2 regions of the Enterococcus saccharolyticus subsp. saccharolyticus genome follow, and region 2 is predicted to be linked to the other one. Evidence: predicted binding sites of a transcription regulator. Region 2 holds the regulator's gene; the other holds the start of a gene.
What was found. Region 2 encodes HrcA, which represses chaperone genes, less so after heat shock. Its sites were predicted from a motif close to TTAGCACTCNNNNNNNNNGAGTGCTAA; they were not measured.

Region 1 (16,967 bases), 860 kb from region 2:
GCCATAAGGTAAACGTACTGCGATAAAATGATAGTCTGAATCATTGGTTTCTTGACGCATTTCTTCCATTGTTAATTGCGCCAAACGTCCAGCTAAAGTAGAATCTTGTCCACCACTAATTCCTAAAACAAAGGTTTTTAAAAATGGATGTTTCAATAAATAAGCTTTCAAAAAATCAATACTACGACGAATTTCTTCATACGCGTCAATTTCTGGTTTGACCCCTAATTCTTTGATGATTTCTTCTTGTAAACTCATAAATTCGCTCCTCCTTGTTCATTAAATGCTTGAACTTGTTTACGAACTTTCTCCATAATCGCCATTTTGTGGTTCCAACATTCTTGTGATAAATCAACAGGATACGGTTGTGGATTTAAGTCACGTTTGTATTCATCCCACAATGCATCTAAACATTGATGAGAGTAAGCTTTAATGTGTTCTAAATCAGGTAAATCGTAAATTAATTGACCGTCGATAAAAATATCGTGTAATAGCGGACGCGCTTCAAAGTCTGTGACCGTTTTATTAATATACGTATGAACCGGATGGAACATAAAGATACTGTCTTGTTCTGTCGGTTGTTCATTCCATAATGTAACGTAGTCACCTTCTGATTTGCCGTCTACTTTACGCGTAATACGCCAAACTTGTTTTTTCCCTGGAGTCGAAACTTTTTCCGCATTACTTGATAGTTTAATCGTATCTTCTAGTACACCTTCATCGTTTTCAATAGCGACTAATTTATAGACTGCGCCTAAAGCTGGTTGATCGTAAGCGGTGATTAATTTTGTCCCCACACCCCAGACATCAATTTTAGCTTTTTGCATTTTTAAACTTAAAATCGTACTTTCATCTAAATCATTCGATGCGTATACTTTGGCTTCTGTAAATCCTGCTTCATCTAACTGTTCGCGAACTTTTTTAGAAATATAGGCCATATCCCCACTATCAATCCGAACACCTAAGAAATTGATTTTATCTCCCATCTCTTTAGCAACCCGAATCGCATTTGGCACACCTGATTTCAAGGTATCGTAGGTATCGACTAAAAAGACACAATCTTTATGGGTTTTGGCGTATGCCATAAATGCATCATAATCATTGCCATACGATTGAACCAAAGAGTGGGCATGTGTTCCACTCGCTGGAATCCCAAAAATTTTCCCAGCGCGTACATTACTTGTTGCATCTGCACCACCAATAAAGGCCGCACGCGTTCCCCAAATAGCTGCATCCATTTCTTGTGCACGACGAGACCCAAATTCTAATAATGGATCATCACCAATGACTGATTTAATACGAGCAGCTTTTGTTGCAATAAGTGTTTGGAAATTTACCATGTTCAATAAAGCTGTCTCAATTAATTGTGCTTGCGCTAACGGTCCTTCCACTTGAATCAATGGTTCGTTATTAAAGACTAAATCGCCTTCTTTCACAGAACGCACCGTACAACTAAATTTAAATTCTTTTAAATACGCCAAAAATTCTTCGGAATAACCACCAACTTCACGTAAATACGCCAAATCAGTTTCTGTAAATGTTAGATTTTCTAAATATTTTACCAAACGTTCTAATCCCGCAAAAACGGCATATCCATGTTTAAAAGGCATTTCTCTGAAATAACATTCAAAAATCGCGTGCAAGTCAGCACGACCCAATTCCCAATAAGTTTGCATCATATTAATTTGATATAAATCTGTGTGTAACGTCAAACTGTCATCTGTATATGTTTTTTGCATACGCTAGTAACTCCCTTATCAATTTCTATCTCTTATTATAACAAAAAAAATAAAAAATACAGAATGAAGCGCAAAAAAGCGATAGTTTTTTCACTATCGCTCCCATTTCTACCTTATTTTTCGATGATGTGGTCAAAGATATACGTGCCTAGTCCACCCTCAGAACATTCGCCAGCTTGTTCCATGCAGGCAACCTTCACTTCCTGACTGGCATTTGCCATTGCTACTGAAATATCAACTACTTCAAACATTGGCAAATCATTTTCACCGTCACCAAAGCCGTAACTTTTTGCTTTTGGAAAATTTTTCATATACGACAAAATAGCTGCTCCTTTGGTTGCTAAAGGATTCACGACTTCTAATGTCTGTTGATAGGATTCAAAGACATATGCACCTACCATTGCTAATTTGGCACGCAATGCTTCTTTTTGCGTATCGTCTGCTTCCATTAATTCAACTTTAATGATTTTTAGTTCTGGATGTTCTTGAATAAATGTTGGAACACTTAACACATTTTGACATTCTTTGGTGAAATAAGCTTCCTTATAGTCCATCACTTCTAAGCCAATTGCACCTAGTTCTGCTTCAAACTTGACATGCAACGCATCAAAATGTTCTTGGTAACGTGTCGCTGTATTTAAAAAGACACCTTGGTCCGTATGGATAAAATAAAAGGTATTTTCGGCTTCTAAAATTGCTAAAATAGCCAAACACACTTGGTGGTCGAGACAATTGCTCAACTGCGGTTCTTCATTTTCTAACTTAATGCCTGCCCCATTACCAAAGATTACATCACAAGGAAGATTGGTCGTTGTTAATAATTCTTGTGCTAATTCATAGCCTCGTCCTGTGACAAAAACAAAATGATCGCCCTGATCATGGAGTGCTCGAACAGCTGCTAAATTAATGGGGGGTACGGTTTGACCAAAATCTTGAAACGTGCCATCTACATCTGCAAATACAATATTCATTTGTTGTCCCTTTCTTGCTCTTCATCGGTTAATATACTCAGGAAAATGTCGACAACCTTTGGATCAAATTGCGTCCCTGCGTTGACACGAATTTCTTCTAACGCTGCTTCTTTCGATAAAGCTTTACGGTAAACACGATCATTTGTCATCGCATCATACGAATCAGCAACAGCAAGAATACGACAAGCAAGTGGAATGTCACATTTTGATAATTTATGCGGATAACCTTTACCATCCCAACGCTCATGATGCGATAAAATCAAATGAGCAAACGGTGCTAGCTCTGGCGTGGCTTGGGCAATACGATAACCAATTTCAGCATGGCGCTTCATTTCACGCCATTCACTGTCAGTTAATCTTCCTGGTTTGTTTAATACATTCGGATCTACTCCCACTTTACCAATATCATGCAGTAAACACAATAGGTCAAGTTCATTTAACTCATTGGATGTTAGTTTCATTTTTTTCCCAATTGCTTGGCAATAATGGACTAAACGATGTGAATGCTCTTCGGTTTCATTGCTTTTTTCATATAAAGTAGCCAACAAACTATTAATAATGGCGTGACGGTAACTTTTTCCATCAAGTAATTTTTGATGATACATATATTCTTCCGCCTCGTTCATCGCTTCCATAATTGTTTTTTTGGTATCCGTAATTGTCGCAAAGCCTAATGACACACTGGCATTCACGCCGACAATACTCGGTACATTAATGGTCGTTTGATGAATTTTTTCAACCATTTCTTCGGCTTCTTGTAACTGGGTTTTAGGTAAAATGACGACAAATTCATCGCCACCCCAACGAGAAATAATGTGTTGTTCCGTAAATACTTCATTAAAAACTTCCGCAATTTCTTTCAGTAATTCATCGCCTGCTTTGTGGCCAAATACATCATTTGTCAATTTCAAGCCATTAACATCCGCCATAATAACCGTGATTGGAAAATTACTCGGCTGACTAAAGCATGAAAAATGTTTTTCAACATAATGACGATTGTATAATTTCGTAATCGGGTCATGATAGCTTAAAAACTTGATTTGCTGGAGTTGTTCCATTTCTTTTTGGATATCTCGAAACACGATTACGACGCCTTGATACTGACCATGCTGGTCTTTAATCGATGCTTCACTTTTTGCAATCGGCAACCATCGTTTTTCTTTGGTTAAAAGCAACGCCGTATTTTCCAGCGTCACTCGGGATTCTTTATACACAATCGCATGATCTGATAAATCAATTTTCTCCCGTGTTTTTTCATCGTAAATGGTAAAAATATCCGCAAACGATTGCCCTAATACTTCATGACTTTGCCATCCGGTAATTTTTTCAGCCTCATCGTTAAAACTGGTAATATTCCCTTGTTTATCCATCGCAATCACACCATCGCCAATCAACTGTAGCGTAATGCGTAACAACTCTTCCTCATGTATTAATTTTTGACGCAACATCTCTCGATCCGTGACATCATAAGCAATCGCATAAGTGACTCGTTCGCTGCCATCCCAAATCGTACTACAATATACATCTAATAAACGGACTTCACCATTTTTTAAAATTTGTGGAATCGAACTGAGCAAGGTATTGCCATGCCCTTTATTGTTATGTTCTTTATATAGTTCTTCTAAACATAATTGATTAATATCTGAAAGATGTAAGTTCAAAAATTCTTCTTCTGTATACCCATAAAACTCACAAGCAGAAGGATTCACTGACAAAATTTTCTCTGTTTCTACATCAAAAATGATTTTAATTGCCGCATGTTGGTCAAACATTGCGCGTAATCTTTTACTTAACTGACGATTTTCTTTTTTGAATTTATTTACTTCTGAAACATCCTTACTATACGATAAAATATAGGGAATGCCATACGTACTAACAATTGGCGTTAATTCTGTATACAACGTAAATTCACGTTCATTGACTTCATAACTGCGTTCATATTGCACCAAGCGGTTCGTTTGGATAGCTTCATCCAAATAATGTTCTATTTTTTGGCGCAACGCTGATTTAAACACAACTGAAATAGATTTTTCTGCTAAATCATCTAGTCCGGTCAACTGCGTGTATAAGTCATTGTTTTTAACATAACGATAGACGCCTTCTTTAAATTCTAACAAAGCGACTGCATAATTTTTACTTTCAAATAGTGGTTCTACAACACGTAATACTTCCATACGCGCTTCTGCTTCTTTTTGACGAGCAAGTTGTTCATCTGCTGGTCGTAAAAAAAGAACCATCTGATTCTGACCTAGAGGCATTGCGCTAAGTGTTAAGCAACGCTTGGCACTTGCCATAGAATACGTTAACTCCCGCGTCTTCTTGTACTGTATTGCATGATTGCATAAAGACAACCAAATTTTTTCTTCATGAGGAAATTCTTTAAAAAGCGTCGATAGCTTTTCTCCTACCATTTCTTGCTTCCAATCTAAATATGTTGCAAAGATTGTATTCATCTCTTTCAGTCGGAAGTCAATAACACATGCTTCTGAATCAAAAATAAGTTCAATCTGACAACTACCTAATGGATTCATTGCCTGTGCACCTAACATTTTGTCTTTAATCATTCATCTACCACCAGTTTTGTACCATTTCTTCTAGTTTGTTCAATTCTTCCCTATTTTAGCAAGCGTTCTTCAGAAAAGCAATTCTCGTATCATTTTCACAAAATGATTCTTTTTGTTGTTTAATAAAAAAAAATAAAACACGAAATGATGAAATTTCTTGTACTATCATTTAGCAATTTATTGAATAAAGAAAATTCGTTATTTCATTTTGTTATTTTTAGCAAACTATCGGCATTTTTTTGCCATTGATAGCCCAATTTTATTTCTGTTAGCTTATACTTATTTTTCACTAAGAAGTCAATCATCTCATCCAACTACTCATAACGTGGCCCTTGTAAATCAACTAATGGAAGCATGCGTAGCTTCTCTTTTGTCATTGGTATATATAAATAAAAATGTGCAGAAAGTAATAAATCAATTGTTTGCATCGATCAAATAAAAAAGCGACCAACAAAATCACTAATGATTTTGTTGGTCGCTTCATTCCTCTTTACTAAGAAACAATGTTAAGTGTTTCTCGATATTACATCATTCCGCCCATCATTGATGGATCCATTGCTGGTGCTGCCGGTGCAGCTGGTTCTGGTTTGTCAGCAACAACTGCTTCTGTTGTTAATAATAATGCAGCGACAGAAGCGGCATTTTGTAATGCTGAACGAGTTACTTTTGTAGGGTCAACAATTCCTGCTTCTAACATGTTTACCCATTCACCAGTTGCCGCATTGAAACCAATCCCTAATTCTGCATTTTTCAAACGATCAATGATTACTGACCCTTCATATCCTGCATTTTCAGCGATTTGACGTACTGGTTCTTCTAGTGCACGTAAAACGATACGGATACCAGTTGCCACATCACCATCAGCTTCAATAGCAGCTACTTTATTGATTACATTCACTAAAGCAGTACCACCACCAGAAACCATGCCTTCTTCTACAGCGGCACGAGTGGCATTCAAGGCATCTTCAATACGTAATTTCATTTCTTTTAATTCTGTTTCAGTTGGTGCACCGACTTTAATTACGGCAACCCCACCAGCTAATTTCGCTAAGCGTTCTTGTAATTTTTCACGGTCAAAATCAGAAGTTGTTTCAGCAATTTGATTTTTAATCACTTGTACACGTGCTGCAATCGCTTCTTTTGTACCTGCACCTTCAACGATTGTTGTGTTGTCTTTATCAACAACCACTTTGCTTGCTTGACCTAATGTCTCAATCGTTGCATCTTTCAATTCTAAACCTAAATCTTCGGTGATAACAGTACCACCAGTTAAGATAGCAATATCTTCTAACATTGCTTTACGACGATCACCAAATCCTGGTGCTTTCACTGCTACTACGTTAAATGTTCCACGAATTTTGTTCAAGACTAATGTTGGTAATGCTTCTCCATCAACATCATCCGCAATAATTAACAATGGTTTTGATTGTTGTAAAATTTGTTCCAATAAAGGTAAGATATCTTGAATGTTTGAGATTTTTTTATCTGTGATTAAGATGTATGGATTTTCTAATTCTGCTTCCATTTTATCGTTGTTTGTTACCATATATTGTGATAAGTAACCACGATCAAATTGCATACCTTCAACCACATCTAATTCTGTTTCAATTCCCTTTGATTCTTCAATTGTGATTACGCCATCGTTCCCAACTTTTTCCATAGCGTCAGCGATGTAATCACCTACTTGTTCGCTACCTGAAGAAACAGCGGCTACTTGAGCAATTGCTTCTTTCGAGTCTACGATTGAAGAAATATTGTGTAATTCTTCGACTGCAGCTTTAGTTGCTAATTCAATCCCGCGACGAATGCCTAATGGATTGGCACCAGCTGTTACGTTTTTCAAGCCTTCACGAACGATTGCTTGCGTTAAAACAGTTGCTGTTGTTGTACCATCACCAGCAATATCGTTCGTTTTAGAAGCAACTTCAGAAACTAATTTTGCCCCCATATTTTCAAAATGGTCTTCTAATTCGATTTCTTTTGCAATCGTTACCCCATCGTTTGTGATTAATGGTGAACCATAAGATTTTTCTAAAACAACGTTACGACCTTTAGGGCCTAATGTTACTTTTACTGTATCTGCTAATTTATCTACACCACGAAGCATTGCTGCGCGAGCATCTTCTGCGAATTTAATGTCTTTTGCCATGATTCATTTCACCTCAAAAAATTTTTTTATATTTTTTGTCTCTTTGTTGCTTATTCTACAATTGCGACGATATCTTTTGCTGAAAAAATCAGATATTCTTTACCGTCGTATTTTACTTCTGAACCAGCATATTTTTCAAATAATACAGTGTCACCAACTTGGACTGGTACAGCTGCTAGTTCACCATTATCTAAGACGCGACCTTCACCGACAGCGATAACCGTTCCTGTTTGCGGTCTCTCTTTGGCTGCAGATGCTAAAACAAGTCCTCCGACAGTTTTTTCTTCTTCTTTTGCGACTTCGATCAATACACGATCACCTAATGGTTTTAACACGATAAATCCCTCCAATTAATTTCTGATAGTTTTGATTTATTAACGTTAGCACTCTCTCTTGTAGAGTGCTAACTTACAAAACTAATATTACTTATTTTCATTCTAAAATGCAAGTCTTTTGAATCATTTTTTTGATAAAAGTCAAAATTGGTAAAACAATTCATTTTTAGTTTGCTATAATAGAAGACATATGAGAGGAGGATTTTATGTCTATCAAAAAATATAGTCTCTTAACCATTTTCTGTTATGCCGCTGCTTTCTTAACACCTGCTTTTTTACCTATATCTATCCAAGTGTTAGCAACCACCATTTTATATCTTTTAGGTGCGATCATCTTAATCGGCTTATATGTGAAGCAAACAGAATACTTATCGTTTGAAAAAAGAGACGTCAATTGGCTGAAAATTATCGGCTTTGGTTTTGGTGGTATCTTCGCTGCTATTTTCTTACAAAATATTGTCTTGCAAGCGGAACAATTATTTGGCCAAGAGCTTACTTCTGAAAATACGCAAAATATTATTAAAGTAGTTTTACAACAACCACTATTTGCGATTGCTGTCATGATAGGTGGTCCTATCATGGAAGAGTTCGTTTTCCGTCGTGCGATTACTGGTTTTTTAGAAAAATATATCAATGTGTGGTTCGCAATTAGTATCAGTGCCTTTTTATTTGCGCTTATTCACCAAGACGGTCATTTATTGTTGTATTTTTCTTTGGGCTTTTTCTTTAGTTTCCTTTATTATCACACTGGAAAAATTTGGACTTCTGTCCTCGCTCATGTTGGTATGAATACGCTTGTTGTAGTTGTCAATGTGATTGTCCATTCAATGGGCATTTCCATTTAAAAAACCGTCTAGCAATTACGCTAGACGGTTTTTTCTTATAATTCTTCGCCATTGGTTGCGATCACTTGTTGATACCAATCAAATGACTTTTTCTTGCTACGTGCCAACGTTCCTTTGCCTTTATTGTCTTTATCAACATAGATAAAGCCGTAGCGTTTTTTCATTTCGCCTGTTCCAGCAGAAACCAAATCGATAAAGCCCCATGGCGTATAACCCATTAAATCAATGCCATCATATTCAACGGCTTCTTTCATTGCTTCAATGTGCGCTTTTAAATAATCAATACGATAATCATCTTCGACACGATTGGTTTCAGGATCAATTTCATCAATCGCTCCAAAGCCATTTTCGACAATAAATAATGGACGCTCATAACGATCATTAAACCAGTTCATTGCATAACGCAAGCCCATTGGGTCAATTTGCCACCCCCAATCAGACGCATCAACATTTGGATTACGCACTAGGTCATGTGCTTCATCATAATCAAAGGCTGGTGCTTTGCCATTGTCTTTAATTGCAAATGACATGTAATAACTAAAACCAATATAGTCAACGGTTCCTTTTTTCAGCACATCAAAATCTTCTTCTGTACGATCTAATTGATAGCCTTTACGTTCAAAGTACGCATCGATATAACTTGGATATTCTCCATTACAATGAACATCTGTAAACCAATAACGACGTTGCATGGCAACTGTTGCTGCCATCATATCTTTTGGCGCACAAGAATATGGATAAATTGGAACCATCGCAATCATACAACCAATTTGAAAATCAGGATTAATTGCATGTCCAATTGCAACAGCTTTTGCACTAGCAACAAGCTCATAATGCGCTGCTTGGTACATAATCTGTTCACGGTCTTCTCCTTCAACGTATTTCAAACCAGAATTGGTAAATGGTGCAAAATCTTCTACGTAATTTGCTTGGTTATTAATTTCATTAAATGTCATCCAGTATTTCACTTTGTCTTTGTAACGAGTAAAACAAACTTCTGCAAAACGAGCAAAGAAATCAACCACTTTACGATTACGGAAACCACCGTACTCCGTAACTAAATGATACGGCATTTCAAAATGAGATAAGGTAATCACGGGTTCAATACCGTGCTTTAGACACTCATCAAATAAATCATCATAAAATTGTAATCCAGCTTCGTTTGGTTCTGTTTCATCTCCTTTTGGAAAAATACGTGTCCAAGCAATCGATGTACGGAAGCATTTTAAGCCTAGTTCCGCAAACAATTTTACATCTTCTTTATAATGATGATAAAACTGAATCGCTTCATGATTTGGATAGTTTTCTCCTTCGATAACTCCATCTGTAATACGACGAGGAACACCATGGGCACCTACTGTCATAACATCAGCGACACTGACTCCTTTTCCGCCTTCTTGCCAACCGCCTTCTAATTGATGTGCAGCAACTGCGCCGCCCCATAAGAAATCTTTTCTTAACATATTTACACGTCCTTTTCTTTTTTTAAATTGCTTCCCCTTGTTCTTGTGCTACATTAATTTGATCCATTTTTCTGACAAATGGGAAATAGATAAAGAAACCAATTGTTAAAACAATTAATTGTAATAATGCTGCTTGCCATCCACTAATTAAAAAACCAGAAATAACAGGTGGTGTTGTCCATGGCACTTGAATGGCAGTAAATAGTGGTACTAATCCAGTGTACAAAGCAAAGTAAGTAATCATACTAGAAACAACTAGTGTTAAAATAAATGGAATGACCATAATCGGATTCATAACAATCGGTGTAGCAAACACAATAGGTTCGTTAATACCAAAAAAGGCTGGTGCTAACGATAACCGTCCCAATTGTCGGTATTGCGCAGAACGTGCCAATACTGCCATAAACATCACTAAACCAATCGTCATGCCTGCACCTGTAACATTAATGAATTGATCATAAAATTGCTGTGTGACAATGTGTCCACCATTGGCTAAAGTTAATTCTTTGCCTGAATTTAAAATATCGGAATTTGCCAAAGAATTGGCTTGTAAAATTGGGCCCATAATCCCACCAACAATTGTCGAACCATGCTCACCAAAAAACCAAAGAAACGGAGTTGAAAAACCAAGTAATAATGCGCCGCCCAGAGAGTCTGTTACACCTTGCATTGGACTTTGAATCACATCATAAATCCATTCAACAACGGTCGTTTTCATCACAATATCAAAAATAGCATAAACAATCATCGCTACTGTAATTAACACCGATGCTGGAATAAGTGCTGTAAAGGAATTTGCAACATTGGCAGGTACTTGTTCGGGTAATTTAATCCGAATATCTCGTTTTAAGAACCATGAATATCCCCAACCAACGAATAATCCTACTAAAATGGCACTACTCATTCCTTGTCCACTAGTCCAACTTTTATCAATGACATTGCCGATTGTAATTCCTGATTCCGCATCCGTTACTGTGGAACGCATCGTTAACAAATAGACAACTAACCCAATCATCCCAGCAGGTAAGCCTTCAAAACCTTCATTTTTCACATACGAATACGCGATACCCATAACCGCAAAGATTGACATAATTGCAAATGATGCACCGTATGCTTGGTCAAAATAAACACCTAGTCCCGAATCTTTTACCCAATCAGCAACAGTCTGAACGGGAAAACTGGAAAGCAATAAGAAAATCGAACCCACAATCGTAAATGGCATTGTGTATAACATTCCGTTCCTTAACGCTGTAATCGCTTTCGTATTCACGAATTTTAAAATCGGTGGCAATACTTTTTCATTCATAAAATCATTCATAGCAGTCTCTCTTATTCCTTATTTTCGTAGATATAACGATATAAATCAATAATTTCTTTTGCTAAATCTTTAAAAGCAATTGCTGTCATCAGATGATCTTGAGAATGAACAGTTAATAATGTCACGGTCATCTGATTTCCTTGTGCTTCTTGAGTCAACAAGCCTGTTTGAGCATGATGAGCTTCCACCAACGACGCTTCAGCATCTATCATTTTTTGATTGGCTAATGCCAAATTTCCTGACTTTGCAGCTGCGATAGCTTCCATCGCATCACTCTTAGCATTCCCGCCATACATGATCAATCCCATGATTGCTTCTAAATTTTTTTCTTCCATTTTTTCTCCCCTCTGCTTAGGTATCCGTTTACATTACTAAATATAAACAAAAAGTTTTCTTAAAAAAAGAGTTGGAAACAAGATAGAAACAGGTTCCAAGAAAAAAAACAGATTCTACACATGAGCAGAATCTGTTTGATTTGTCAGATAAATTTTATGACTGGCTTGTTGCGCTAAGACTTCTAGCAATGTAATCACCGGTACTTGCGTGGTAATATTTAGACTTTCACTTCTTCCGTAAATGATTTCCGGCATATAATAGGACAAATTATAATCAGAAAAACGCGCAATCGTTGAATGTTCATCATTGGTAATACTCAAAATCGCGGCACCATATCGTTTGAATTCTTTCACTTTGTCCAGAACTTCTGGCGTTTCTCCGGACACAGATAACACAATAACCAACGTCTGCTCTTGCAAGCGTGGTGAAACAGGCGCAAATGCATCGGTTAGACTATAACAATTTAATCCAAAATTCATGAAATAACGACTGCCATAAGTGCCTAAAATACCACTCGTTCCAATTCCTGTAAAAATAATATGGTTAGCTTTGATAATCATATCAATAGCGACATCCAATGTTTTTCGATAACTTTCTTGATTGACTTGTTTTAAAAAATTATCAATTTGAGAAGTTTCATGGTAAAAATGATCGAGATGAAACGGTGTATCTGCTGCGATTTTTTGCTTAATCGCATATTTTAATTCTGAAAAACCTGCTAAATTTAATTTATGACACATTCGAAAAATTGTTGACGTTGAGACATGACATGCCGCAGACAATTCTCGAATTGGCATCGTGAGCACAGATTCCATATGTTTTAAAACATAGTCATACACAAGCATTTCTAAATCATTTAATGTTTTTACTTTCTCATTATCAAACATTTTTGTATCCTTTCTGAACAAAAAAGAAGAGCAGTGTGCCCTTCTTTTAAATGACAAATAATTCGGTTGCTTTATCTGGATCTGTATCGTACACATGAACCGTTTCACGAACCCCTAAATCGTGTTCATACAAGACATTTTCCATCGTCATATGGGCTAATTCTTTTAAATTATTCTCACGACTAAGATGTCCTAAGTAAATTCGTTTCGTATTATCCGTTAAAATATCGGTCATGACCAAGGCGCCATCTTCGTTTGATAAATGACCTCGATCACCTAAAATACGCTGTTTTAAATTCCATGGATAGGCACCCATACGCAACATTTCTAAATCATGATTGCTTTCCATTAAATACGCATCTGCACCACGAATCGTTCCACGCAAATAATCGCTACAATATCCTGTATCCGTCAAGATAACAAACGACTTGCCATCTTTATAAAAACGGTAAAATTGTGGGGCAGCGGCATCATGCGAGACACCGAAACTTTCGATATCCATATCACCAAAGGTTAAAATTTTACCCATTTCAAAAATGTGTTGCTGTTCTACAGCGACATTACCGATTAACGGTGACATTGCTTGCCACGTTTTCTCATTGGCATACACATCTAATTTGTACTTCCTCGCAAGAACGCCCACACCGTGAATATGATCGCGATGTTCGTGCGTAACTAAAATAGCATCTAGCTCTTCTGGTTTCCGCCCGACTTCACCTAACAATGAAGTAATTTTTTTTCCGCTTAGACCAGCATCTACCAAGATTTTTTTCTTCTCGGTTTCAATAAACAACGAGTTTCCTGAACTTCCACTTGCTAAGATGCTAATTTGAAATGCGTTTTGTTTCTCCATTGCGTGTGACTTCCTCTCTAAGTTTAAACATTGAATCCATTATACCTATCTTTTTACGTATTTTCCACTGTGCGCACGGTTGTATTTGTAATAATTCGATTCGTTAAAGCGTTCACTCGTTCAATTTGAACCGTTTCATCAGGTGTTTCAATCGCAACAAACCAAGCCGGCACATAGACATTTTTCCCACGTACTTTTAAAGTTAAGGTGTACGCGAGTTGTTGCCATTTTAATGTGGCATTGCTAGGAATTTTATTATTGATGTATAACGTATTCACCGCATCTTCTTCCGAATATAAGGTCATCGCTTCACGCAATGGTGTTAAATGATCGACATGCGTTTGGGTATAACTCACTACTGTCAATAAATCGTCTTCTTTACGAACCGTAATTCCTAAACGACTGGATGTATCATTAATAGGAATACCTTCATAGGTTTGGGCCGCAAATAATTCTATATAATCACCGTCTAAACGATCCCATTCTGGAATATACGTATATTCTTTTTGAAACATCAAATTATTGGTTCGTTCAAAGTAATTTTGTAACATATCAGTCATACGACCATTATTCCGTAAATAAGCCCCATCATTGACCACATGATTTAAAACAGCACCGTCCATTGTTGTTTGACCATTTACCAACTCCGAATCGGTTCCATTTGCCCGTTCTTTTTCCATTTGTTCATCCATATTGGTGGGTTCGGCACTTAAATAGTAGCCAAGTATTTTTTCTTTGGAAAACTTTCCTTCCGACTTAATATTTTCAGATGCTAAACGTTGTTCAATCGGAATTTTTTGATTGGAACGAGACACAATGTTCTGCTCCGAGCGCGCTTCTCGATAAATACTGATGAGAAAGATATTTACCCCAAGAAAAGCTAAGAAAAAAATCCATTCGATTCGTTTAAAATCCATTTTTCTCCCCGCTTTCTGCTAAATGCGTTAACAACTGTGCATAACTATACCATGTATTATCGTATTGAATGTACCAATTTGGTTCCAAATCGACGACACCTGTATCTTGGATATTTTTCCAACCATAACCGATTAAAATCATTTCTAGTTTGTCATATTGCGCGCCATGTGCATATAAATTTTGTACAACATCATAACTCGCAGGTAAGGTCACTTCTCGATCTGACGGAATAGGTACTTGAATGGTATTTAAATTCGCTTTAATTTCAATATTTTTTTGATTAACTTGCCCATTTTCGCTAAAACGAACCGTCATTTTCCCTTCCGCTTTATCACTAAATACAGGAAAGCCTTCGACAAAAATACGGTAATCAGAGGTATTTTTCGTTTGGTCGAATAATCGCAACGAACCATAATTGGTCCCTAAGCCTCGAATATAGTCATAACTTTTTGCATAGCTGTCAAATTGACTATCGGTACGAATGACACTCCGAAAATCAATTTGTTGCTGTTCTTGCTGAATAGTCATTGACTCGGTGCCATCATAAAAATTTAGATTTGCGGTGCCATCATTGCTGCGAACGTTTTTGGGATTACTGAAAAAAGAATCCCGAAAAACCGTATACGGACGTGTCGAAGAAATGTAACTATACATCTTTAAAGTGATTGGTTCATTTGTATAGTATTGATACAAACTATATTGCGGATCACGAAAAACATCGATCCACACTGCAGCATTATTTTTAATGGTATGCTTAAATTCATTCATACCAGTGACCACATTTGCTTCTAAAACAGTCAATTTATTACGATTTAAAAAACGAATTTTTTCTTTATTAAAATCAATTTGAATCCGTAAAAAACCTGTTTCTGCTTTCATTTCATCTGGCATTGGAATCGTTACATGAAAGGTATCCAAATACGATTGAATCGGAAAAGCGGCTGCATAAACCAATTCGACGCCTTCATCTAGTTGCGTTTGGGCGATAAAATCATCTACAGAGTCGTAAGTTTTACTATACGCTGTTTCAAACTGGGCATCAGCAATATTGGTTTGGAATTTTTTAATCAGACTTTCGGTATTCGTTTCAGCAATCGTTTCTTTTTCAATTCGCGTCAAACGCAAAGGTAAAAAAATCTCCGAAGCTTCTTTGACGTTCAATTCAGCTTGTGACTCACTCTCGACTTCATTGACTAAGGTGGTCTTTGTTGCTGGGCTCCACCAGATAAGGTACGACAGGTAAAAACTCAACGCAATCATCATACATAAGGCAAATCGGACCATTCTTTCTGTGATTTTCATTCCCACCAATCCTCCTCATAAGGTTCATATGGTAAGCTAATGAAGAACGTTGAGCCAACGTTTTCACGACTTTCTGCCCAGATTGTACCACCATGCGCTTTCAAGACTTCACGAGAAATGGCTAAACCAAGCCCTGTTCCACCTTGTTTGCGCGCACGAGCTTTATCGACACGATAGAAACGATCAAAAATTTTCGTTAAATCTTTTTTCGGAATACCTAATCCTTGGTCGGTCACACTTAAAATAATATTGTTGTGTGTTTCAACCAAACGAACAGTAATCACACCGCCATCGGGTGAATACTTAATGGCATTATTCATGATATTATCAATAACTTGAATCATTCGGTCAGTATCAACTTCTAACCATAACTCACGTTTTGTAAATTCACGGCGAATTACGTAACTCTTTTCATGGTTTGTGACCATCATGTCAAAACGATCCAAAACAAAATGAACCAACTCTTTAAAGTTAATAAATTCTAATTGTAACCCAGCATTGCCACTATCCATTCGCGAAAGATTCAACAAATCATTAATCATCCGAATCATCCGATCGGTCTCATCTAGCGTTACTTTCAAGAAGCTAGGTGCAATATCGGGATCTTGCCAGGCGCCTTCATTTAAAGCTTCAATATAACTACGCATACTCGTTAACGGCGTGCGCAACTCATGTGAGACATTGGAAACAAATTCACGACGTTCTTGTTCCGTTTTTTCTTGTTCAGTGACATCATGTAGGACTGCGACCAAACCAGAAATAAATCCTGATTCACGACGAATCATTGAAAAATCAACCCGCAAGATTAAATTTCCTAAACTCAAATCATTGGATGGACGTTCCAGCAAAATTTCATCTGGATTTTCCAATAATTTACGCAAGGTATAGTCTTCTTCCATTTCAAATAAGGTTAGAATCGACTGACCAATTGCCTCTTCTTGTTTGACATTTAATAACGACAAAGCCATTTCATTGATGGTGATAACTTTTCCTCGTCGGTCAGTCGCCACCACTCCATCTGTCATATGGGCTAACACGCTATTCAGTCGATTTCGTTCCGATTCCATCGCTTCTTGCGTTTCTTCAATACGCTCAGCCAGTTGGTTAAATGATTCGGCTAATTGACCAAGCTCATCGCGCCCTTTAACTTCTACTTTATGACTATAATCCCCTTTCGCAATCCGTAATGCTTGTTCACGCATTTCCCCAATCGGTTGGGTAATCGAACGGGCAACTAAGACGGCGACCAACATGGAAATCATCGCCGCAATGACAGATGCTGTAACA
Region 2 (16,967 bases):
ATCAATTTCATCGCCAAAAAATTCGACACGTAACGCACGTTCATCACGCGAAGCTGGGAAAATTTCTACCACATCACCACGGACACGAAAACGACCACGTTGGAAATCAATGTCATTTCTTTCAAATTGAATATCAATCAATGAACGTAACAATTCATCACGGCTAATTTCCATTCCCACACGGACAGAAACAACTTGTTTTTGATATTCCATTGGTGACCCCAAACCAAAAATACACGACACTGATGCAACAACTATTACATCGTTGCGTTCTAACAATGCACTGGTTGCAGAATGTCGCAGCTTATCAATTTCATCATTAATACTGGAATCTTTTTCAATATAGGTGTCACTTGAAGGAACATAGGCTTCCGGTTGATAGTAATCATAATAACTAACAAAATACTCTACCGCATTCGTTGGAAAAAATTCTTTAAATTCGCCATATAATTGGCCAGCTAATGTTTTATTATGCGCAATAATCAACGTTGGTTTATTTACATTTTTGATAACATTTGAAATTGTGTACGTTTTACCTGTACCGGTCGCACCTAGTAAAATTTGTGCTTTTTTGTTTGCTTGCACGCCTTCCGTCAATTCTCTAATCGCTTCTGGCTGATCTCCTGCAGGTTGATAGTTGGAGACTAATTCAAAATGATGAGTAGTATCTCTTTCAATCATAAATTGCATGCCTTCTTTCTTCTTTAAGCGTCTTAAAACAAACACCATCTACTTTTATTATTTTAACACAGCGAACATACTTTCGCTATTTTTTATAACTTTTCCCCAATAAAACCATGAAATATTGATATTTCTCACACTTAATGTCAGAAACAAAGATATTTTTTCGCAAATTTCGGCTATTTTCTTGCCTAGTATAAAAGCTTTGATATATAATTTTGTAATATCTGACACTTAGGAGGAATTATTTAATATGAAAAGAAAAACTCTATTCATTTCATTATTTTCGTTTGTTATGACGTTATTCTTTTTTGCAAGCACAACTACATTTGCTGCAGAAAAAACGTATAAAATAGGGACAGATGTCACATTTGCACCTTTTGAATTTCAAAACGAAAAAAATCAATACGTTGGGATTGACATCGATTTATTGCACGCTATCGCTGACGATCAAGATTTTGACGTTGATTTGCGCCCTCTTGGGTTCGATTCATCTGTACAAGGAGTACAATCAAATCAACTTGATGCAATGATTGCTGGGATGAGTATTACAGATGAGCGTAAAAAAAGCTTTGATTTTTCAGATCCATATTTTGATAGTGGGATTCAAATGGCTGTAAAAGCTGACAACAAAGACATCACTTCCTTGGATGATTTAAAAGGAAAAACAGTTGGTGCTAAAGTTGGGACAGAAAGTGCAACTTTCTTAGAAGACAACAAAGAAAAATATGATTTTGATATCAAAAATTACGATGATGCAACTGGTTTATATGGTGCTGTTAAAAATGGAACAGCCGTTGCAATTTTTGATGACTATCCCGTTTTAGGTTATGCCATCAATCAAGGGGAACAATTAAAATTAATTGGTGAACCTCAAGCTGGTAATTCCTATGGTTTCGCTGTTAAAAAAGGTGAAAACAAAGAATTATTGGACAAATTCAATGCTGGACTAAAGAAAATGAAAGAATCTGGCGAATACGATAAAATTGTCGCAAAATATATCACATCTGGTTCGGAAGAAAAAGCTGCCTCTGGTGAGATGAAAAAAATTGAACCGAAAAAAGATGTCTATGTCATTGCCAGTGACTCTGCCTTTGCGCCATTTGAGTTTCAAGATGAAAACAATCAATACATTGGGATTGACGTTGATTTACTAAACCGTGCCGCTGAATTACAAGGATTTACTATTAAATTTAATCACATTGGTTTCTCTGGTGCTGTTCAAGCCGTTGAAGGCAATCAAGCAGAAGGTATGATTGCAGGAATGTCAATCACCGATCAACGAAAAGAATCATTTGATTTTTCAGAGCCTTACTTTGAAAGTGGAATTCAACTAGCAGTGAAAACTGGAACAACAGGCATCGCTTCTTATGAAGATTTAGATAGTAAAACAGTTGGTGCTAAAGTTGGGACAGAGAGTGCTGACTTCTTAGAAAAAAATAAAGACAACTATGGTTATAAAATTAAGTATTATGATGCAGCCGATCAATTATATGATGCTGTTCGTGTAGGAGCAATTGATGCCTTAATGGATGATTATCCAGTCATTGGTTATGCGATTGCACAAGGTCAAGAACTAGAAACACCAATCGAACGTGAAACAGGTGGCGAGTACGGGTTTGCCGTTAAAAAAGGCCAAAATCCTGAATTACTAGAAATGTTTAACGAAGCTTTAGCTGAAATGAAACGTACTGGGGAATATGATGAAATTGTTTCTCGCTACATTCAAGATGGTAAAAAAGCTGAAAGTAGTGTCAATGAATCAACCTTTATGGGATTAATCAAAAACAATTATAAAGTCTTACTAACAGGACTTGGTAAAACAATTGGTTTAGCATTAATTTCCTTTGCATTAGCTTTAGTTGTGGGGATTATCTTTGGATTATTCAGTGTCGCACCTATCAAAGGTTTACGTATCTTTGCTTCAATCTATGTCGATGTGATTCGTGGTATTCCAATGATGGTATTGGCATTCTTTATCTTCTTTGGTTTATCTGATGCGATTGGTGTAACAATTCCCGACTTCGCAGCTGGGGTCATTACGTTAACCTTAAATGCAAGTGCGTATATTGCAGAAATTGTCCGTGGTGGGATTAACGCCGTACCAAAAGGACAAATGGAAGCTTCTCGAAGCTTAGGTCTTTCTTATACTCGTACAATGCAAAAAATCATTTTACCACAAGCTATTCGTATTATGATTCCATCTTTCGTTAACCAATTTGTTATTTCATTAAAAGATACAACAATTATTTCTGTTATCGGTGTGGTTGAATTACTCCAAACTGGTAAAATTATCGTGGCAAGAACAATGCAAAGTACGTATGTTTACTTAATCATTGCAATCATGTACTTGATTGTGATTACGGCTTTAACTAAACTTGCTAAAGTGTTAGAAAAGAAGGTGAACTAAGATGAAAGAAAAAATTCTTGTTGAAAATCTCGTAAAAAAATATGGAGATAATACTGTTTTAAATAATGTCAGCACTTCAATTAAAGAGGGTGACGTCGTTTGTATCATCGGTCCTTCTGGTTCTGGTAAATCTACATTCTTACGTTGTTTAAACCGCTTAGAAGAGCCTACAAGCGGCGATATCATCATTGATGGTGCACATTTAATGGATAAAACAACTAATATTAACCAAGTGCGTCAGCATATCGGTATGGTATTCCAGCACTTTAACTTGTTCCCTCATCTTTCCGTGCTAGAAAATATTATGTTAGCACCGATGGACTTAAAAGGTTCTCCAAAAAAAGAAGCCGAAGAACAAGCCACTAAACTACTTGAAACAGTTGGCTTAGCGGATAAGAAAAATATGTATCCCGATAATTTATCTGGGGGACAAAAACAACGTGTCGCAATTGCTCGTGCCTTAGCGATGAACCCAGATATCATGTTGTTTGACGAACCAACTTCAGCACTTGATCCAGAAATGGTTGGTGATGTATTAAACGTTATGAAAAAACTAGCGAAACAAGGGATGACGATGGTTATCGTTACGCATGAAATGGGCTTTGCGAAAGAAGTGGCAAATCGTGTCATGTTTATTGATGGCGGTAACTTCTTAGAAGACGGTACACCAGAACAAGTCTTCAACAACCCACAACATGAACGTACCCAAGATTTCTTAGACAAAGTATTAAATATCTAATAAAAAAGACGTCACATCTTTAAACGAATGTGACGTCTTTTTTCATCGTAATATTTCAATTAAATCTTTTTTCGCCGCTTCTGAAGCAGGTATGACTGAAAAGATAATGCCTATTCCACTAGAAACACCTACTGCTAACGCAATGGTAAAGAAATCAATTGATACAGAAACATCGATTAGAGAACCAATCAAATAAGCACATGCAATGCCGATAATATAGCCAATAATGCCGCCAACTAAAGTCAGCGTCACACCCTCTAAAAGAAATTGTAAACGAATCCAATTGCGAGTAGCACCTAATGCACGACGGATGCCAATTTCTTTGGTTCGTTCAGAAACAGAAATATACATCATACTCATCACCCCTACTCCCGCAATTAAGAGCGAAATACCTGCAACACAGGAAATGAATAACGTAATCGTTCCTAAAATTTGACTAATCCCATCTGTTAACAAGGCGGTATCAAAGACCACATATTCACCGAAATCTTCCATTGTTCCTTTTTCTTCTAATCGTTTAATTACATCCGTGGTTACTGTCGCAGGTGTTGCCTCATTTTCTAAAGTCACGACTAATGTTGAACTGGATGAATCATTTGTAAAGTAACGTTCATAAACTTTCTCTGGAATCGAAATATTACTTTCTGGCATGGAAAACATGACTAGAAAACAATCTATTTTTATAAAAAAGATGCATTAAAAAAGCACTAATCACTTTTACATGACTAGTGCTTTTTAATTATTTTTTCTTACCAAAGGCATCTTTCATTTTATCGAAAAAGCCTTCTGGTTGTTGTTCAATTGTTTGGTGTCCACTAACTTCAGCGAATTTACGTAATGCCTCTTTTTGACTTTCATTCAAGTTTCTCGGCGTAATTAATTTCACTGTTACTTGTTGGTCACCATTGCCATTGCCACGCAAACGAGGTGCACCTTTACCGCGTAGACGGAATTTTGTTCCTGTCTGGGTACCTGCAGGAATTTTTAGTTTTACTTCTCCGTGAACGGTTGGTACGTTTACTTCATCTCCTAAAGCAGCTTGGACAAAGTTTAATGGTAATTCATAATAAATTTCTGCGCCATCACGATCAAAGATATCACTTTCTTCTACATAGAAAATCACATATAAATCGCCGTAAGGTCCGCCATTAGTACCAGCTTCACCTTGACCAGCTAAACGCATTTGTTGGCCGTTTTCAACACCAGCAGGAACATTTACTTTCACACTGTGTGTTTTCTTTTCATGACCAGTTCCATGACAAGTCTCACAAACGTCTTTAATTTCTTTTCCGGTTCCATGACAAACATCACATGTTTGACGACTCATGACACGACCAAGTGGTGTTTGACGTTCGACATTAATCGTACCTGAACCATGACATTTATGACATGTTTCTGGCTGTGTACCTGGTTTCGCACCATTTCCGCTACACGTATGACATGTTTCATCACGTTTGTATTGAATATTTTTTTCTACACCGAAGATTGCTTCTTCAAATGTTAGGTTAATGGAATATTGTAAATCTTCTCCTTGACGTGGGGCGTTTGGATTTACTGTACGTCCGCCTCCACCAAAGAATGATTCAAAGATATCTTCAAAGCCGCCAAATCCACCAGCACTTGAGAAGCCGCCATTAAAACCACCGAAACCACCAGCGCCACCACCATAGTTTGGATCTGTACCAGCATGTCCATATTGATCATATGCTGCACGTTTTTGTGGGTCACTTAAAATTTCATATGCTTCTGAAACTTCTTTAAATTTCGTTTCAGCATCAGCTTCTTTATTAATGTCTGGATGATATTTTTTGGAAAGCTTACGATACGCTTTTTTGATTTCGTCGTCCGAAGCCCCTTTTTGTAAACCTAAGACTTCGTAATAATCACGTTTTGTTGCCATTGGCTTCCCTCCGTTTTCTTGCTTTTAACAGTCTTTCGTATTTTATCATAAAACCGAAAGAAGGAACATCCTTTTGAAAAAATCCGTTGAAAAAATGTTTCTTTTCATCTCTTCAATCCAGAAGAAAAAGCCAAAGCGGATGACTTTGGCTTTTTCACAAGTAACGAGCTTAGTCGTTATCTACTTCTTCAAAATCGGCATCAACCACATCATCTGCGCCACCTTGAGCAGCATTAGGATCTTGTTGTGCTTGTTGTTGAGCGGCTTGTTCATACAATTTAACTGTTAAGTTTTGTACGATTTCATTCAACGCATCACGTTTTGTCTTCATTTCTTCAATGTTGTTCGCTTCAACAGCAGCTTTTAATTCATCGCGTGCATCTTCAGCTTTTTTCACTTCATCTGCGTCAACTTTACCTTCTAATTCTTTCAATGTTTTATCAACAGTGAATAGTAAAGCATCCACATCGTTACGTAAATCTACTTCTTCTTTACGTGCTTTATCTGCTTCCGCATTTGCTTCAGCATCTTTCACCATACGTTCAATTTCATCATCTGATAAACCTGAAGAAGATTTAATTGTAATTGTTTGTTCTTTTTGTGTACCTAAATCTTTCGCAGAAACATTTACAATACCATTTTTATCGATATCAAATGTTACTTCGATTTGAGGAATTCCACGTGGTGCTGGTGGAATATCTGTTAATTGGAATCTTCCAAGAGTTTTGTTATCCGCAGCCATTGGACGTTCACCTTGTAATACATGAATATCTACTGCTGGTTGGTTATCAGCGGCTGTTGAGAATACTTGTGATTTACTTGTTGGAATAGTTGTATTACGATCGATTAATTTTGTAAATACGCCACCCATTGTTTCAATACCTAATGAAAGTGGAGTTACGTCAAGTAATACGACATCTTTCACATCACCAGTAATTACCCCACCTTGGATAGCAGCACCCATAGCTACTACTTCATCAGGGTTTACTGATTTGTTTGGTTCTTTGCCAGTTTCTTTGCGGACAGCTTCAACTACTGCAGGAATACGAGTAGAACCACCAACTAAGATTACTTCATCAATTTCAGATTGAGAAATACCTGCATCTTTTAATGCTTGACGTACTGGAACTTTTGTACGTTCTACTAAATCAGCAGTTAATTCATCAAATTTCGCACGAGTTAATGTTAATTCTAAGTGCAATGGACCAGCTTCACCAGCTGTAATAAATGGTAAGCTAATTTGTGTGCTTGTTACACCAGATAAGTCTTTTTTCGCTTTTTCAGCAGCATCTTTCAAACGTTGAACAGCCATTTTATCTTTACTTAAGTCAATGCCGTTTTCTTTTTTGAATTCTTCTACCATGTAGTCAATGATTTTGTTATCAAAGTCATCCCCACCAAGGTTATTATCACCTGCTGTTGATAATACGTCAAAGACACCATCACCTAATTCAAGGATTGATACGTCAAATGTACCACCACCAAGGTCAAATACTAAGACTTTTTCATCACGGTCAGTTTTATCTAAACCATAAGCTAAAGCTGCTGCAGTTGGTTCGTTGACAATACGTTCAACTTCTAAACCAGCAATTTTACCAGCGTCTTTTGTTGCTTGACGTTGTGAATCGTTAAAGTATGCAGGGACAGTGATAACTGCTTTCTCCACTTTTTCACCTAAATAATCTTCTGCAAAACCTTTGATGTATTGTAAGATCATTGCTGAGATTTCTTGTGGTGTATAAGATTTACCTTCTACATCTACTTTATAACCTGCTTCACCAATATGACGTTTAATTGATGAAATTGTGTTAGGGTTTGTCACTGCTTGACGTTTTGCTACTTCACCAACTTGAATTTCACCGTTTTTGAAAGACACAACAGATGGTGTTGTACGGTTTCCTTCTGGATTTGTAATAATTTTTGCTTCGCCGCCTTCTAATACAGAAACAGCTGAGTTTGTTGTACCTAAGTCAATACCAATAATTTTGCTCATATTAAAGATCTCCTTTGTTTGTATTCATTTCAATCAAATTATCAATTTTATTATTGTGCCACAACAACCATACTTGCACGCAACACACGATCATGTAATTTATAGCCTTTTTGTAAGACTTCAACAATCGTATCTGCTGGACAATCATCCGATGCAGGTACAGTCTGTACAGCTTGATGTAGATTTGGATCAAAAGCAACACCTGTCGCTGGAATTTCTTCGATTCCTTCTTCTTTTAATGCTTGGCGTAAACTTTCTAACACCATTTCCACACCTTTTTTCAAACTGACGCTTTGTTCATCAGTTACTTCACTATTCATCGCACGCTCTAGATTATCAATCACCGGTAATAATTTTTTACCTAAATCTTGCGAACGATATTTTTGCAACAATTCTCTTTCATTGCGATTACGATTTGTAATATTTGCGATTTCAGCGCGTGCACGTAAGAATTTGTCTTCAGTTTCTTCTAGTTGTTTTTTCAGTTCATCGACTTCAGAAACAACTTCTGTTTCTTCTGTAGATTCGTCTACTGTCGATTCTTCTACTTCATTTGTTTCCGTTACTTCTTCAGAAACTTTTTCTTTTTCTGACAATGGACTAACTTCCCTTCTATTTGAAATCATGCTATTGATTAACTAGCTAATTATCAGAATCTAATGATCGATAATAATTGGCTAAGGTTAAAGCTAATTCTTGGCGAAATACATCGATTAAACCAAACATTTTTGAATAAGGCATGCTAGTAGGCCCTAATAAAGCAATGGTTCCTTTTCCGTGTCCTTCAATATCATAACTTGCCTGAATCATACTCATATTATTCAATAGGTTATCGCCAAGTTCTGTCCCAATACGAATTTGTATGGCACCATCACGTGGAGCTAATAACTGATTTAAGTTTTCTGAGTTTTTCATAAAAGAATACATCGACTTAAATTGTTCCACATCTTGACTGTGTTCGAAATTCAATAAATTCATTCGTCCACCGACAAAAACCTTCTCTTCAAAAATATGATTTAGCATGCCATCAAATAAATCTAACACGCCATCAGTCGTTTGAAAATATTTATGCAGAATCATCGGAATTTCAGTTCGTAACCTATGATAAACATTCATGAGCGGTTGCCCGATTAATTTATCATTGATAATACGAACCATTTTTTCAAGGTCTTCACTACTTAAATTTTTAGGAATTGAAAAGATTTGACTTTCCACATTTCCTTTATCTGTGACAATAATTGCAATGATTTGGCGATTGTTTAAAGGAACAATTCGAAAACCAGTGAGTCTTCGATCCTTTACATCTGGTCCAAGTGACAATGCAGTATAACTTGTCAAGGTAGATAAAATATTCGCAGACTGTTGAATAATTTCATTAATCTCATGAAATTCTTTCCCAAAAGACTGACGAATCAGTGCAACTTCTCCGCTATCTACTTTCGAAGGTGTCAATAGGTGATCGACATAATACCGATAACCAGTCATTGAAGGAACTCGACCTGAAGAAGAATGTGTTTTTGCAAGCAGTCCATAATCTTCAAGCGTCTTCATCTCATTACGAATCGTCGCTGAACTTGCTTCGATGCCATCCTCCATTAATTTTTTCGAGCCAACTGGCTGGCCTAAATTTGTATAATTTTGGATGATCAGACGCAAGATATTTTCTTGTCTTTCTGTTAACAAATTTATCACCTCTTAATTAGCACTCTTATCTTCTAAGTGCTAACTACATGTATAAATATATCATATTTAAAATAGAAGTCAAGAAGAAACACTCAAATTTTAGCACTCTATCCATCAGAGTGCTAATTTCTTTTTTACACCAAAAAAGTCTTCTATATATCGTCTAGTTAATAAAGTATGGTACACTATTTGTCGAATACAATGGATCACAGAAATTGTGATAATGGAGGAAACACATTTATGTTTGAAGAAACACCCCGAGTGACAAATACATCGGCTTATATTCACATCCCCTTTTGCGAACACATCTGCTATTACTGCGATTTCAATAAAGTTTTTTTAGAAGGGCAACCTGTGGATGAATACATTCAATCTTTGCTAAAAGAAATTGAATTAACGCTACAACTTCATCCCACCGATTGTTCTGAAACTATTTATATTGGTGGAGGTACGCCTACTTCTTTATCCGCTGCCCAATTAGATGTTCTATTCACAGGAATTCATCGTTTACTCCCTACTAATACCACCAAAGAGTTTACAGTTGAAGCCAATCCTGGTGATTTAACAGAAGAAAAATTGCACGTAATGAAACATCATGGGGTGAATCGCTTATCGATGGGCGTACAAACCTTCAATAATCGCTTATTAAAAAAAATCGGTCGTAAACATACCGCTGAAGATGTCTATGAAACCATTCGTGTACTTGAAAAAAATCAATTTGATAATGTGAGTATTGATTTAATTTATGCGCTACCTGGACAAACACTCGAAGATTTTCGCGATACTTTACATCGAGCCATTGAATTAGGTTTACCTCATTATTCAATGTACTCGTTGATTTTAGAAAATAAAACACAATTTATGAACTGGGTGCGTCAAGGTCGATTAGAATTACCCTCGCAAGAAGTTGAGAGTAAAATGTTTGAAGAAGCCATTGAAGCTATGGAAAAAGCTGGACATTACCAATACGAAGTTAGTAACTTCGCTATTCCAGGGAAAGAATCCCAACACAATCTGGTCTATTGGAACAATGAAAATTATTACGGATTTGGTGCAGGCGCCAGTGGGTATTTAAAAAATGAGCGCTATAAAAATTTTGGACCGATTCAACATTATCTACGGCCATTACGTGAAAACAACTTGCCGATTGTTGAAACAGAACCATTAACGATTGACAATCAAATTGAAGAAGAAATGTTTTTAGGACTCCGTAAACGATCAGGAATTTCACAACAACACTTTGCTAGAAAATTTAATCGTTCATTCATGGATGTTTATGGAAACATTTTACCAGAATTAATCGAGAACAATTGGTTAGTTGTCGAAGATGATCGAATTCGGCTCACACAACAAGGACTGTTTATTGGGAATGAAGTTTTCGAAAAATTCTTACTACCGAAATAAAGTTATTCCTTTTTCATTTAATCTTTGTTAGAATGTAGCTAATTATGGCTCTACAAAGGGGAAAACAGATGATTAAAACTATTTTTTTTGATTTAGATGATACCTTATTATGGGATAAAAAAAGTATTAAAACGGCCTTTCAAGAAACTTGTAAAACTGTTGCATCACTTGATCCAGAAAGATTTGAAGAGGCCGTTAGACAAGAAGCAACAAAATTATACCAAAGCTATCCAACTTATCCATTCACACAAATGATTGGAATCAATCCTTTTGAAGGACTTTGGGGCACGTTTGATGATTCAGGTGTAGAATTCCAACAAATGCATCAATTAATCAACAAGTATCAAGTCGATGCTTGGACGAATGGTTTAAAAGCATGTGGTATTGACGATAAGGTGTTAGGTAAACAACTTGCGCAACAATTTGTCGTTGAACGTAAAAAACATCCATTTGTCTATTCAGAAACTTTTGCGGTGTTAGATCAATTAAAAGACAAGTATCAATTAGTATTAATCACCAATGGTTCACCTTCACTACAACGGACGAAATTAACTTTAACACCTGAGATTGCTCCTTATTTTACGCATATTATTATTTCAGGTGAGGTTGGTGTGGGTAAACCCGATTTGCAAATTTTTGAATTTGCACTAACCACAGCAGCGGTCGTACCACAAGAAGCCATTATGGTTGGCGATAATTTAATGACTGATATTTTAGGGGCGAATCGGACAGGAATCCCCAATATTTGGATTAACCATCACCAACAAACGCCCGAGACTGTGCAACCAACCCACGAAGTAGCTAGATTAGCGGAAATTTTACCGATTATTGAAAAATTGTAAATAATAAAATTGAAACTATTTTACTGTTAAAGAGACTTATCCATAGTCTCTTTTTTCTTTCTACTTACTAAAAAGAATTAAGAAAAACTAAAAAAAGCATTTTTCAGCTTTCTACCTACTCTAAATTGCGAATTATCCAGTATAGTATACTTATTAGGAGGTGCTTTTTATCTTAAAACGGATTTTTTATTTTCTCTGTCTCCTCGCTTTATTATTTTTCACACGTGCTTTTTGGTTGGATTTATTGACAGAAGGAACACAGCTTGTCCAACAATCTTTCTCTCAATTAATCACTAATGAGGAATCAACACCTCCTCCTTTAGATTTATCACAGCCAGAATCACAAACCTTTTCAGTTGGAAATGTTGAAATTGGTGCGACGAAGCAAGACGTTGAAGCAATGTATGGAACAGCACAAAGCCAAACACAAAATGAATATGGCACACAATGGGCAACTTACCATCAAAACTATCAAAATTTTTTAATGGTTGCTTATGACCAAGATAATACTGTTCGTGGCTTATTTACCAACCAAGAATTACTTTCTTCAACCCTTGATATTCATGTGGGGACAGACAAACAAACCATTCGCGAATTACTGGGCGAACCAGAAAGTGCCATTCGTAAAGGTCTCTACAATTATCTCATTAATAGTGAAGGCGAATATGATGTTTATCTTGTAGATAATAACTACATCACCTTCTTTTACGATTTACACGAAGGTGAACAAGTTACTGCCGTACAAATTATCGAAGAGCAATTAGAATTAAACAAAAATTATCTTTACGCAACTCAATCAACTGATTTGCAAACAGGTTTTGAGACACAATTGTTTGATTTAACTAATGCTTCTCGTGTCAAACGTGGGTTGTCTGTTTTAAATTGGTCCTCGGCAGCACAAGCAACCGGACGCAAGCATAGTAAAGATATGGCAGATAATAATTATTTTGACCATATTAATTTACAAGGAAAATCACCTTTCGATCGGATGAATGATGATCAGATTTCCTATACATTAGCAGGTGAAAATTTAGCTTATGGACAAGCAAGTAGTATTTTTGCACATCAAGGATTACTAAATTCAGAAGGGCATCGCAAGAATATTTTAAATAATGGGTTTGAAAATCTGGGAATTGGTGTTTCCTTCAATGAAGAAAATCAACCTTATTTTACAGAATTATTTTATAAATAAAAAGAGAGACGTCCATTCGAATGAATGAGCGTCTCTCTTTTTTAGGACATATACGGTTTCGTAATTTGATCATCTGAAGCCAGTAATTGTTGTGGTGTACCCGTAAACATGACTTGTTCCCCATGACTGCCACCTTCTGGCCCAATTTCAATCAACCAATCGGCACGTTTAATGACACTCATATGATGTTCAAGTAATACTAATGTATTCCCTTGATTAACTAAACGATTGAATAACTCTAATAATTGTTCAATGTCTTTTAAATGCAGTCCATCGGTTGGTTCATCTAATAAATAGAAAGCACCTTTTTTATGCAGTTGATTCGCTAATTTCAAGCGTTGAAGCTCACCACCAGAAAGTGTGGTTAACGACTGGTTTAAACGTAAATAGCCTAAACCAACTTCAACTAACATCGTTAATTATTTCACAAACGTTTCACCAGCAAAAAATTGGCTACTTTCGTTAACCGTCATATCTAAAATATCGACGATCGTTTTTCCTTGATACATATACGCCAACACTTCTGGACGATACCGTGTGCCATGACAAATTTCACACTCTGTCACAATATCATCCATAAACGCCATATCAGAAACGATTACCCCTTTTCCCTTACAATGCGGACAAGCACCTTTGGAATTATAGCTAAATAAAGTCGTACTCACCTGATTTTCTTTAGCAAATAGCTGACGAATATCGCTAAAAATATCTAAATACGTTAATGGTGTAGAACGTAAATTAATGCCAATACTTTTTTGAGAGATAGCAATAACTTCTTGCTTATTTTCTAAAGCAGTTTGGCGAATCACTTCGCCAAAAGAAGATTTTCCCGAACCTGCAACACCATATAAAACGGTCATAACGCCTAATGGGATTTTTGTTGAAACATCCTTTAAATTGTGTAAATTCGCATGTTCAACCGCTAACCATCCTTGGGGGTGACGTGGCGTGTCATTTACAGGGATCATTTTTTGCAATTCTTGGCTAGTTATTGTAGGTTGCTTTAGAAATTCATGATACGGTCCCGCAAATTGAACTTGTCCCCCCTGTTCACCAGCCGCTGGTCCAATATCAATGATATAATCAGCCGTTTGAATCAATTGTGGATGGTGTTCGACTAACACAACCGTATTTCCTTTAGCTTTTAATCGTTGCAATGCTCGGTTAATCCGTTCAATGTCTTTCGAATATAGTCCGGCACTAGGTTCATCTAAGATATAAAGAACATCATTTAACGCATTATTAATATATTTAGAAATACGAATCCGCTGTGCTTCCCCACCAGATAGACTACTAGTTGAACGATTCAACGTTAAATAGCTTAACCCAATGTCAATGAGCGCTTGCAGCTGATTAGTTAATTCTGGTTTTAAATCAATTGCCAACGGGGCATCAACGGTAGCTATGAATGCTTGCAACTCATCTAAAGATAATTCTACTAAATCAGCAATACTTTTTTCATTAATTTTACAACTACGTACTTTTTCATTTACGCGACTTCCCTGACAATCGTGGCACGTTTGAACAGTCACAAAACGATCAAGTTGTTTTTGATGTCGCTTTCCTTCATCAGAATGCAGAATACTACGTTCCATGCGAGGAATAATCCCTTCATATAAAGCTGTTTTAGGCCATTTTTCAGGAGCGTTTTTCAATTTTTGTTGGGGGCATGTAAAAAAAGGGCTAATCCTTCGGGAGAATAGTCGTTGATTTTCTTATCCAAGTCAAACAATCCGCTGTACGCATAGCGTTTCCAGCGCCATGCGTCTTTGCCAAATGTTGGAAAATGAATCGGGTCTGCATTTAAAGATTTATCAAAGTCAACTAATTGATGAATATCGATTGTCGTGACATACCCTAAGCCATCACACGTTGGACACTTTCCATCTGGATGATTAAATGAAAATGTATCAGAATAACCTACAAAAGGCTCACCTACTCGTGAAAATAATAAACGTAAAAAAGTATAGATTTCTGTATAAGTGCCCACAGTTGAACGTGAATTGGGAGATAATTTTTTCTGTTCAATCACAATCGCTACTGGTAAATTTTCTATTTTTCCCACTGAAGGACGACCATATTTAGGTAAGAAATGTTGTAAGAAACTAGGAAATGTATCATTTAATTCTCGACGCGATTCAGCAGCTAATGTATCAAATACTAGCGATGATTTTCCTGAACCCGAAACGCCCGTCACCACTGTCAATTGATGTTTAGCTTAGTGCAAATGATGAAATTGTTCAATTAATGTCCTATATTCAGAATGGTCTATTTTATTTGTTGTAACAGTTGGGTATACTCTTTTTCGCAAATCGGAAGCTGCTGGCACGATTCAGACAGTAGAACTCCAAATGATTTCTTTCATTTTGCTTTTTATTTTCTTTCTATTTATTTTTCTTTGTCAATTTACCTGGGGACTGAGTTTAAGAAATAAACAAAAAAGATAAAAAAAACAGGATTGATTCGCCGAATCAACCCTGTTTTTTTATTTTCATTCAAAATAGTCACGTGTATCACATTCATCCTGGCGCAATTGTTTAATCAAACTTTCGGCACCATCGAAGGCTACTTGATCACGTAAAAAATGATTCCAGCGTACACTAACATGCTCACCATAAATATCTTCTTTGAAATCCAAAATATAGACTTCGACTGTCAATTGACGTCCTTTTTCAAAGGTATCGTTATGACCAATTGATCCCATCGATGGGTACCATTTATCGCCAACTTTTATTTCTGTGACATACACACCCTCTTTGGGTAAACGAGTGGTACTCTTTGTTTTGATATTGGCAGTTGGAAAACCTAGCGTACGTCCACGAGCATCACCATGAACAACAGTCCCATCGATTTCATAGATATACCCTAACAATTCCGTCACTTCTTCCATACGACCAGCATCTAAATCTTCGCGAATACGCGTTGAACTAATTTTACGTTCTTCTAAACTTTCTTTAGGAACTGTTAAAATATCAAAACGTCCTTTAGCATACTCTGCTAAACAAGCCATATTTGCTACATCTTTGGGTCCATAGGTGTAATCAAAGCCCGCCACAACATAAGCTGCATTTAATTCAACCATATACTGATCAACAAAATCTTGTGGTTTCAAACTTGCAAAAGCCGATGTAAATTCCACGATATATAAATAATCAACACCTTGTTCTTCCATCAACTGTTTCTTTTGTTCTAAACTTGTTAAGTAACGCATTAATTCAGGTTGGACTTTTTGGAACACAATGGATGGATGTTGATTAAAGGTCATAACTGCTAATTTCAATCCTTTTTCATCAGCAATCTTTTTTCCCTCTTGAATCACTTTTTGATGCCCACGGTGCACACCATCAAAAAAGCCCATCACTAAGACAACGTCATCTGTTGGAATCATTGTTTTTTCATAAGGATGACGAATTTCAATTACTTTCATTCTATTTTTTCTCCTCACTCTGTTTGTAATACTTTTAAAGGTTTGACAATCCCTTTTTGTCGTTCATGTGGTTGATATAAACAAACGACTTTTTCTTGGTAAAAGACAGCAAAAGCTGTGGTAGGCATTTGCGTGAAACCAAATTCTTCATAAGGCAAACGCATCCCATTTTTGACCTTTTTCCATAAAACTTCAGTAATATCAACGCGTGGAAAATCTTTTACTCCAAATTCAATTGGCAATAAAATTTGTCCCAGTTCATTCTTTTCCATTGCTTCTGCGACTTGCGCCAAAGTTACTGCTTGCTCTTTGGTAAAACCGCCACTAGCGGTGCGAGTTAAATCCGACATATGTGCTGGCACACCTAATGTTTTGCCAGTATCGACTGCTAACGTGCGGACGTAAGTACCTTTGCCACAAACCACACGAAAACGCCACGATTGTGTTTTCGTTTCGTTATTCCAGATGGGTTCTGTCATTCGTTCAAACACATCAATTTGTGCTTTACGCTGTGGACGTTCTACAGTCTCACCGTTTCGTGCATACTCATACAATCGTTTCCCATTCACTTTGACAGCTGAGTACATCGGTGGAATTTGCGTAATTTCTCCCGTCAATTGTTGCATTGCTTGATCAATTTGTTCAGTAGAAAAAGGAGTATTAATTGCTTGCTGTTCCACAATTTCACCCGAAACA

Region 1: groES (co-chaperone GroES) is a predicted target of HrcA. The motif match lies at 7,804-7,830, and genes of this name have one in related genera.

The regions. Positions count from the first base shown of each region.
Region 1 is NZ_CP118957.1:1,928,876-1,945,842, forward strand. It holds gene nadE (NAD(+) synthase) at 1-258, opposite strand, end outside; gene PYW32_RS09930 (nicotinate phosphoribosyltransferase) at 255-1,739, opposite strand; gene PYW32_RS09935 (HAD-IIB family hydrolase) at 1,853-2,710, opposite strand; gene PYW32_RS09940 (sensor domain-containing diguanylate cyclase/phosphohydrolase) at 2,707-5,274, opposite strand; gene groL (chaperonin GroEL) at 5,798-7,423, opposite strand; gene groES (co-chaperone GroES) at 7,474-7,758, opposite strand; gene PYW32_RS09955 (CPBP family intramembrane glutamic endopeptidase) at 7,965-8,603, shown strand; gene PYW32_RS09960 (6-phospho-beta-glucosidase) at 8,639-10,066, opposite strand; gene PYW32_RS09965 (PTS sugar transporter subunit IIC) at 10,089-11,384, opposite strand; gene PYW32_RS09970 (PTS sugar transporter subunit IIA) at 11,396-11,719, opposite strand; gene PYW32_RS09975 (MurR/RpiR family transcriptional regulator) at 11,834-12,607, opposite strand; gene PYW32_RS09980 (MBL fold metallo-hydrolase) at 12,654-13,460, opposite strand; gene PYW32_RS09985 (two-component system regulatory protein YycI) at 13,514-14,377, opposite strand; gene PYW32_RS09990 (YycH family regulatory protein) at 14,367-15,680, opposite strand; gene walK (cell wall metabolism sensor histidine kinase WalK) at 15,677-16,967, opposite strand, start outside.
Region 2 is NZ_CP118957.1:1,071,003-1,087,969, reverse strand. It holds gene uvrB (excinuclease ABC subunit UvrB) at 1-681, opposite strand, end outside; gene PYW32_RS05665 (amino acid ABC transporter substrate-binding protein/permease) at 935-3,091, shown strand; gene PYW32_RS05660 (amino acid ABC transporter ATP-binding protein) at 3,093-3,830, shown strand; partial or broken gene PYW32_RS05655 (ABC transporter permease) at 3,873-4,490, opposite strand; gene dnaJ (molecular chaperone DnaJ) at 4,570-5,730, opposite strand; gene dnaK (molecular chaperone DnaK) at 5,900-7,723, opposite strand; gene grpE (nucleotide exchange factor GrpE) at 7,774-8,349, opposite strand; gene hrcA (heat-inducible transcriptional repressor HrcA) at 8,366-9,406, opposite strand; gene hemW (radical SAM family heme chaperone HemW) at 9,647-10,810, shown strand; gene PYW32_RS05625 (HAD family hydrolase) at 10,879-11,652, shown strand; gene PYW32_RS05620 (CAP domain-containing protein) at 11,888-12,844, shown strand; partial or broken gene PYW32_RS05615 (ATP-binding cassette domain-containing protein) at 12,886-15,044, opposite strand; gene PYW32_RS13355 (DUF3923 family protein) at 15,088-15,291, shown strand; gene ribF (riboflavin biosynthesis protein RibF) at 15,336-16,271, opposite strand; gene truB (tRNA pseudouridine(55) synthase TruB) at 16,286-16,967, opposite strand, start outside.